Regions from separate parts of the Phyllobacterium sp. K27 genome, predicted to be linked through region 1. Evidence: riboswitches for the same ligand, from Rfam matches in the RefSeq annotation. Region 1 holds a riboswitch; each other region holds the start of a gene.

Region 1 (2,200 bases):
GGCAATTTCGAAGACTACGAGAACGACAAAATCCGTCGTCTCGGCCCCGATAGTGTCAATCCCAAACGTCCAAGCTACAAGCCTCTGACCCGGTGATTGCAAGGGGGAGTCGAAAGGCTCCCCTTATTTTGGCTGACGCTATCGTCAGCCACAGCTGCCGATTCTAACCAGTGTTTTTTCTTGGAGCAAAACAATGACCGATCTGTTTGGCAAGCAAGACCAAATAGTTCCGTCTCGCAAAATCAGCGGGCGTGTAAACGGGCTCTTTGAAGCGCTGGGGCATGATTTTGTTACAACTTCGACAAGTTCGCTGGAACTAACTTTTGACGGTATTGTAGGTGATTTTCATGCCGGTCAGACACGTCGCTCCGGCGGACGCGAGCCTTGGTATCCGCGTGGCACCGAGATGCGCAATGAACGTCAGCTGTCCATTCTGAGTACTGATGAACTTGAGCAGATTGCAGCGGGTATGGGCCTGCCTGAGCTTAAAGCCGAATGGGTTGGCGGGAATATGGTGATAGCCGGTATCCCGTCTCTATCAATGTTGCCACCCAGATCGCTCATGTTTTTCGAGGGTGGTGTCACGTTGAAAGTTGATGGACAGAATGCGCCCTGTAAAATCGCAGGTCGCGCAATTGCAGCGAATGCCGGTACACCTGACGAGACCACCACCGCACTGGATTTTGTGCGGGTGTCCAAGCGCTCGCGGGGTCTTGTCGCCTGGGTTGAAAAGCCGGGCATCATACATGTCGGTGAAAAAGTTGACATTCGTATTCCCGAACAGTGGATTTACAGGCCCTGAGACTTGCGCGAGAAGTTTTTTCATGGCGAATAGGAAAACAGGTCCGGTGCCAGCAATTCAGACGATTGCGGAGAATCGGGAAGCCGGTGAAAATCCGGCACGTGCCCAACGCTGTAAAGGGGATGACCGCGCATTATGCCACTGTAATTGAAGAGTTGCAGGAAGGCGCACGGTTCAGTTGAACCTCAGTCAGAAGACCGGCCGGACCTTATAGCCCAAGCTGCGCGGACGGCAGTAAAGGTCTCAAGCGTTGTTAGGAGCAAACAATGCACGAAATTTTTGATGGTCCGGTTCCTGCCGCCGATTTTACTGACGATGAGCGTGCTGCGGTTTACAAAGCCATTTATAACCGACGAGACGTCCGCGATCAGTTTTTGCCAGAACCGATAGCTGATGATGTTTTGTTGCGCCTGCTTGATGCGGCCCATCATGCACCGTCGGTCGGCTTTATGCAGCCTTGGAATTTCATCACTATCCGAGATATGGCCCGCAAGAAGGAAGTGCACCGGGCCTTTAGCAAAGCCAATGAAGAAGCCACTGCTTTGTTTCAGGATGAACGCCAAGCGCTCTACGCCTCTCTCAAACTTGAGGGCATCCTTAGGGCGCCGATTAATTTATGCATCACCTGTGACCGGACACGTGGCGGCAAGGTCGTGCTCGGTCGTACCCACAACCGGCAGATGGATGTTTACAGTACCGTATGTGCGGTTCAAAACCTGTGGCTTGCTGCCCGTGCTGAAGGCATTGGAGTCGGCTGGGTGAGCATCTATCACGACAGCGATATGCGCCAAATATTAGGCATTCCGGATCATGTCGAGATCATCGCCTATCTGTGCCTGGGTTATGTCAGCGAGCTTTTCAATGCGCCAGAGTTGGAAAAAAAAGGCTGGCGTAAAAGAATCCAACTGCAGGATCTTATTTTTGAAGAAGGTTGGGGTCGGCTTAGCTCGAATCTTCCTCATCCGGATCCAGAAGACGTGTCGCCCGCCATTCCGTCAGTTTGCGATTGATCGCCTCAAGCACGAAGAAACGTGCCGACTCCTTGTCGTATCCCTCGTTACGAAGCGCATCATAATCCGTATGTTGATGCCGCACATGAGCAACCGCCGCTAACCATACGGCAATCGGGGGCGGCAGAGTTTTCATGTGTGGCGCGCCTGCGGCTGCGCGTATTGGTTCTGAATCTGAGTAAGGAACGGCGGGCAAAAGCAAGGTCAACGCCTTGTTGATTGAACGCTGACGGTTCGTTCCTGCGCTCATGATGTCCCCCTGATTTGATTCTACTACCTATTTCAGACGCGGCAGAAATTGTCGTCAATGGCAAAAAAGCCTTGCCAAAGCTCTCGTCATGACATAAACATATCTTTATATCTTTTGAGGATTGGTTATGGACCGGCA
Region 2 (2,200 bases), 170 kb from region 1:
CCGATGTCAGATCCTCTGCTTCAGGTGCGCCATAAATATGGGGAGCGACGATCAATAGAACACCAAGAGTTTTCGCCCATATCTGCTCACGAAGGACAATCAGATAGACACCGCCTGCCGTCAGAACCACGGTTATCAGCCACCAAGCCTGTCGTGTAGCCAAATCGGCTGCAGGCATGGCGGGCAATTCAGGTGCAAGGCTGAATGCCGGTGCGAAATTGAAGATGAAGAATCCTGCGAGACCCCAATAAATTCCGTTCTGTAACGTAATACGGCGGCCAAGGAAAAGTGCGGCTGCACCGGTGATCAGCGCAAAACCTGCTCCGGCCACCAGATTGATCAACAGCGTGTTACCGAAGCGCCCGAACGGCAGCTCAGGTCCGGCCTCTTCCCCATGGTCGTGCGGAGCGACCGCGGCAGGCGCGGCGTCAGTTGTAGCCGCCGGGGCATCATGGGAGTGACCTTCACCACTCGCACTTTCATATTCTTCCGCGTGTAAAATGAGCGGTACATTTTTTACATACATGGCCGGCGTCAAAACAATTCCGGCAAAAAGTCCGGCTAAGATCGTAGCCAGCAGATATTTGACCAACATGGAATTTACTCCCAATTCCAAAAGCGAGGCACCGGGCACCTGAAAAGGTCCCGGACCAAACAAACCATCATTGTTTCAATGCTTAAGAGTCGACGGCTGAATCAGTGTTTCAGCTATCAAAGACTTAATGGCAAGGAAATCCATATGAATGGCGGGAGTCGTGCGCTGTATCATGCAGCGTTTCAGAATGTGAAAGACCGACGCCATAAATAATGAACACACCAAGCAGCAAAGATACAACCGCTGTGGTCAGACGCGATGCGAGCGGGAGAGAAATTGTATTCGAAGTACGAACAGCCGCCATAACAACCTCCGTGCAGGGCCAGAAGGGACAATCCCCCTCGGTTTTGGGCACTATTACCCTATGACTGGCAGGTCTCCTGGCTCGCGGGTCGCAAGATAAATGCCGCCTTCCCGGTTTCCCAGTGACTGCTGTCCGCTTTCGCATTCAGCATGGCATCTAACCTAACCGCTCTACAGTCGCGGGGTCGGCTGCGGTGGGATCGCCCTAATGGGTACGACCGTCGCATTCCCTTTTGATCCCTTGGCCTTTGGCCAATGCGGGAACCAATCATCTTTCGAACGTTATTCACCAAGCTGTCTAAAAGTCAAACGAATCTGCGACACCTTCACCGCTGCTAACGTCATCAGGCGGGTTTAAGAGCAAACAGTGCTTCAATATCCAGAACGGACTCCAATTGTGCAGCAATAGAGTCGAGTGCAGAATCCACCCCAGCATGATAATCTAGAGTGCCAGCGGATATCCCCATAGACTTTAAGAATGCCGCCCGAAATGCATCTGCACTGAAAAGACCATGCATATAGGTGCCGAACACTTTGCCATCCGCGGATATTGCGCCGTCCGCCACGCCATCAATATTCACGGCTGGACGGATGCAATCGGGGCCAGTCGTTCGACCGAGATGAATTTCATAGCCTTTCAAGGGCAAATCAAACTGCAATGAATGGGCCTGGACATTGCGTACGGTCTTTTCCGGCTCCATAACGGTATCGATATCGAGATAACCAAGTCCTTTGATTTCGGTGGTACTTCCTTCAATCCCTTGAGGGTCCGATACCGTTTTACCAAGCATCTGGAAGCCGCCGCAAATGCCAATAATATGACCACCTCTGCGCCTGTGCAGGTCGAGATCCTGGTCCCAACCATTTTCACGGAACTGCTGAAGGTCGCCAATCGTCGATTTGGAACCCGGAATAATGACCAAACCGGCATCTGCGGGTAGCCGCTCACCACTTCGAACCATGACCACCTCAACCTGTGGTTCGGCTATAAGTGGATCAAGATCGTCAAAGTTAGCAATGCGATCAAGCACGGGAACGGCAATCTTTAATGCGCGCTCACCGCCTTTGACGAGGCGTTCCAGTACGACCGAATCTTCGGCTGGCAGACGGGAAGCATCTTTCAACCATGGAACAACCCCGAAGGACGGCCAGCCCGTAAATTGCGTAATGGATTTCAAACCATCATCGAAAAGCGAAATGTCGCCTCGAAACTTGTTGATAAGATAACCGGCGATCATATTGCGATCTTCCGGTGAAAGAATTGCATGCGTTCCCACAATCGATGCGATCACCCCGCCCCGA
Region 3 (2,200 bases), 800 kb from region 1:
CCTGAAACTGGTTTTCCTGCTCCGCAGGGCCCATATTATACAGGCGTCGGCTACAGCAATGTTGGCGATATTGCCCGCAAGATCGTCGAAGAACATCTCGATATCTGCCTGAATGCCGGCATCAACCATGAAGGCATCAATGCCGAAGTGGCCAAGGGCCAGTGGGAATTCCAGGTTTTTGGCAAGGGCTCCAAGAAGGCCGCCGATGAAGTCTGGATTGCGCGTTACCTCCTGCAGCGCCTGACAGAAAAATACGGCATCGATATCGAATATCATTGCAAGCCGCTCGGCGATACTGATTGGAACGGTTCGGGCATGCATGCCAACTTCTCCACCACCTATATGCGTGAAGTCGGCGGCAAGGATTACTTCGAAAAGGTCATGGCTGCATTTGAGCAAAATTGCGCTGCTCACATCGCTGTCTATGGACCGGACAACCACATGCGCCTCACCGGCAAGCATGAAACCCAGTCAATCCATCAGTTCAGCTATGGCATTGCTGATCGCGGTGCATCGATCCGTGTTCCGCACAGCTTTGTAAACAATGGCTACCGCGGCTATCTGGAAGATCGTCGTCCGAATTCGCAGGGCGATCCATACCAGATCGCTTCGCAAATCCTGCGGACAATTTCTGAAGTGCCGGAAGATGCGGAAGAAGTTCTGGCCGCTTGATCTGGTTTGAATGATTTGAAATGGCGCAGGCATCAGCTTGCGCCATTTTCTATTTGGCGGTGCAGATCGTGGTCTATCCGATCGGTTGGCCCGTCTATTTCCCCGGTTAATTTTGGTCTGCCTGTTGACCTCGATAGGTGTGCTGCGCTCTTATGAGAACGTTCCGGTTCTCCCGTGCCGCAAGGCCGGGAGCTAAGAGGGAAGCCGGTGAAATGATTTTCACCAATGCCGGCGCTGCCCCCGCAACTGTAAACAGCGAGTTGCTGTCGCCTGAACCTGTTCAGGCAAAAGGTCACTGGGATTTCCCGGGAAGGCCAGACAGCAATACTGACCTGTGAGCCAGGAGACCTGCCGAAACATGATGAACGTCCACGGGCGGGGTGTCCCGGTGTGTCGCTTGCAATGGTTTGCCGCAGGCTGACTATCTGCAATCTTCGCCCTTGCCCCTTGCCCCCTAACAATCGGGGTTAAGCATGTCACTCGGCGCCAACACAAATCAATGCAGCAATCCGCAAGCCGTCAATGCGTCAAGCGCACCGGAAGACGTGTTTCTTGCGTGGTTGCTTTCCCGGCCTCGCGGCGCAGATCTTATCGCCGCTGCGTCGAACGAAATCATCAGGCTTGAAGCCTGTGCCGGCAAACATGCGGGCGCGAAACGTCTCCACGCGCTGTTCTGTGGCTTGATCGAAGAAATGCAGGGATTGCAGCCTTCGCAAGTTTCGCGTGTGTCCCAGTGAAGCGCAAAGTGCTGATCATCGGAATTGGCGCTGGCAATCCTGACTATGTGACCATACAGGCCGTCAATGCGCTCAATCAGGTGGATGTGTTCTTCATTCCCGATAAGGGAGCCGAGAAAGAGCAGCTATCCCGCATTCGCCGGGAAATCTGCGAGCGGTTCATTACCGATCCTGATTATCGGATGGTGGATTTTGAAACACCGATACGTCAGAAACCTTCCTCCACATACCGTGCGAGCGTGACAGATTGGCATGACAAGGTGGAGGCGACCTATGAGCATCTGCTGATGGAGGAGCTTGGCGATGATGAATGCGGTGCTTTCCTCGTCTGGGGCGATCCATCGCTTTATGACAGCACGATCCGCATTCTCGACCGGCTGAACGCCAAGGGAAGCTTTGAGCTGGACTATGATGTCATTCCAGGAATTACCAGCATTCAGGCGCTGACGGCGAGACATAAGATCGTGCTCAATCGCATCGGCGAGTCGATCACGATTACCACCGGGCGCAAGCTTGCGGAGGGTTTTCCGAACAATTCGGAAAGCGTGATCGTGATGCTCGACGGCGAGGGCGCCTTCAAAGCCGTCGAAGAGGATGTCGATATTTATTGGGGTGCCTACATAGGCACTGAGGACGAGATACTCATGTCCGGCAAGCTGCGCGAAGTGGTTGACGATATTGAGCGGCTGCGGAATGTGGCACGCGCGCAAAAAGGCTGGATCATGGATACGTATTTGCTGAAGAAGCCATATGACGAGGTTGAAGAATAGCCGCAATTATAACCCGAAGCG
Region 4 (2,200 bases), 250 kb from region 1:
CGCTTCGCACTTGTCCCAATGCGCAACAATCTCCGGGTCATCCTTCGAGCCTTGTATGCCGGCTACGCTTGGTGCTTCCGGAAATGTCTTGCAGAGTTCCGGGTGATTGGCGGCACAGTGGTAACATTCGCGGTTGTTTTCCCAGACCAGCTTCCAATTGCCCTTTTCAACAATCGAACTTTGGAAAGCGACTTTGGTTTCGCCAAGACGGTGCGGTGCAAGATAAGGGTCGATCAAAGCGCGCGTCGCAGCAAAATCGGGCGCGATTGGCGCAAGGCAAATGAAAATATATCCGCCAATGCTTTCGCAATGCACTGTCTTCAGGCTGTGCTGGCTGGCGTCGAAATCATCGCCCATCTGGCGCGCGAATAAAAGCCTGCCGTCCAGCTCATAAGTCCACTGGTGATAGGGGCAAACGAGCTTCGCCGAGGTGCCCCGTTCAGAAGCGCAAACACGCGAACCGCGGTGGCGGCAGGAATTGTGAAAGGCACGGACTTTCTTTTCGCGATCCCGTACGATAACCACTGGGTAGTCGCCGATCTGCACCGTGAAATAATTACCCGGCCGCGCCACTTCGCAATCGTGACCGATGAACAGCCAGTCGCGATAGAAGATATTTTCCATATCCAACCGGAAATACTCCGGATCATTGTAAAAGGCCTGCTCGAGGCCATAGCCCGGTTTCCGGTGTTTCAGGTTCCGGAGCAGTTCACTATGTGCGTCCATGTCGTGTCCTCGCCATCTCATTTGCGAAAGAACTGACTGGTGGTGACGGAGAAGACCGTCCGTATGGTTGCCCATACAAAACAATGCTCCTTGATCGCCCACCGCGATCAGTCGATGTTATCGCTTGCGGCTGGTTTCCGGGCTCTGGAGTTGCCTTGCAGGCTTCACGGCGCCTTCCCGGAACAATGCTCCAGTGGCTATTTTGCCGCGTTTCACTCCACTACCGTTGCGGGGGCAGCGCCGGGATTAAACCGGCTTCCCAATTCTCCACCTTCCCTAGAAAGCGGCACCTCAAGTAGCCTGATAAAAGCACTCGGATGATAAAAAGAATAGGTGCGGAAACGACATCGCATTTACACAAGACGACACGGCTGAAAAAATAGAAAATGTCTTTATCTGACACGTCCGAATGGAGCTTGCTTTTGACAGACAGCCCTCTCCTACATCAGAAATGAACCACCGCCTGAAATGGCGATGATTCATTTTCTGAATTGAGGGATACTTAAAGACTATGATGCAGATATTGCTTGATTGATTCCGGCCTCATCTCAATTGAAAAACCCGGCAGTGAGGGCGGCATATAGGCCGCATTCTGGATGTTGCAGGGATCTATGAAATGCTCATGCAGATGGTCGACATATTCAATAACCCTGCCCTCTTTGGTGCCGGAAACGGCAATATAGTCGATCATCGATAGATGCTGCACATATTCGCATAGACCCACGCCGCCCGCATGCGGCCAGACGGGCAGCTCGTACTTTGCCGCAATGAGCAGGACTGCCAGGACTTCGTTCAACCCGCCCATGCGGCAACTGTCGATCTGCACAACGTCAATTGCGCCTTCAGCGATGAACTGCTTGAACATGATGCGGTTCTGGCACATCTCGCCCGTTGCAACCTTGACCGGATGGATCGCCTGACGAATTTTGCGATGCCCCGCAACATCGTCCGGGCTCGTTGGCTCTTCAATGAAGAATGGTTTGACGAAGGCCAGTTTGTTTACCCAGTCAATTGCTTCATTGACTTCCCACACCTGATTGGCGTCGATCATAAGAATGCGATCCGGACCAATCACTTCGCGCGCAATCGTGAGGCGTCGGATATCGTCTTCGAGATCGCGGCCGACCTTCATCTTGATATGGTTGAAGCCTGCATCCACCGCTTCCTGACAAAGACGCCGCAGCTTTTCATCGGAATAGCCGAGCCAGCCTGCGGAAGTCGTATAGCAGGGGTACCCCTCAGCTTTCAGCGTCTCGACACGCTCTTTCTTGCCCACTTCTGCCTTGCGCAGAATTTCAAGCGCCTCGTCACGCGTCAATACGTCCGTAAGATAGCGGAAGTCGACGATGTTGACGATTTCTTCCGGCGTCATTTCACCGACGAGTTGCCAGACCGGCTTCTTTGCTTCCTTTGCCAGCAAATCCCACACAGCATTCACAACCGCACCGGTGGCCAGATGCATCGCACCCTTGTC

Evidence for each region. Region 1 has a riboswitch for cobalamin ahead of bluB (5,6-dimethylbenzimidazole synthase). Riboswitches for the same ligand answer to the same signal wherever they lie in the genome.
Region 2: linked by a shared signal. The riboswitch ahead of ACYJL1_RS08690 (CbtB domain-containing protein) and the one ahead of bluB (5,6-dimethylbenzimidazole synthase) in region 1 are both predicted to bind cobalamin.
Region 3: linked by a shared signal. The riboswitch ahead of ACYJL1_RS03990 (hypothetical protein) and the one ahead of bluB (5,6-dimethylbenzimidazole synthase) in region 1 are both predicted to bind cobalamin.
Region 4: linked by a shared signal. The riboswitch ahead of ACYJL1_RS06650 (aromatic ring-hydroxylating oxygenase subunit alpha) and the one ahead of bluB (5,6-dimethylbenzimidazole synthase) in region 1 are both predicted to bind cobalamin.

The regions. Positions count from the first base shown of each region.
Region 1 covers NZ_CM139240.1:1,620,197-1,622,396, forward strand. The annotation lists gene ettA (energy-dependent translational throttle protein EttA) at 1-96, shown strand, start outside; gene ACYJL1_RS07835 (MOSC domain-containing protein) at 194-802, shown strand; cobalamin riboswitch at 830-1,022, shown strand; gene bluB (5,6-dimethylbenzimidazole synthase) at 1,069-1,812, shown strand; gene ACYJL1_RS07845 (DUF2293 domain-containing protein) at 1,745-2,062, opposite strand; gene ACYJL1_RS07850 (ArsR/SmtB family transcription factor) at 2,190-2,200, shown strand, end outside.
Region 2 covers NZ_CM139240.1:1,794,737-1,796,936, reverse strand. The annotation lists gene ACYJL1_RS08695 (CbtA family protein) at 1-595, opposite strand, end outside; gene ACYJL1_RS08690 (CbtB domain-containing protein) at 720-899, opposite strand; cobalamin riboswitch at 949-1,182, opposite strand; gene ACYJL1_RS08685 (cobyric acid synthase) at 1,243-2,200, opposite strand, start outside.
Region 3 covers NZ_CM139240.1:816,230-818,429, forward strand. The annotation lists gene ACYJL1_RS03985 (glutamine synthetase beta-grasp domain-containing protein) at 1-672, shown strand, start outside; cobalamin riboswitch at 820-1,042, shown strand; gene ACYJL1_RS03990 (hypothetical protein) at 1,146-1,409, shown strand; gene cobF (precorrin-6A synthase (deacetylating)) at 1,418-2,179, shown strand.
Region 4 covers NZ_CM139240.1:1,373,994-1,376,193, reverse strand. The annotation lists gene ACYJL1_RS06650 (aromatic ring-hydroxylating oxygenase subunit alpha) at 1-726, opposite strand, end outside; cobalamin riboswitch at 838-1,035, opposite strand; gene ACYJL1_RS06645 (L-fuconate dehydratase) at 1,229-2,200, opposite strand, start outside.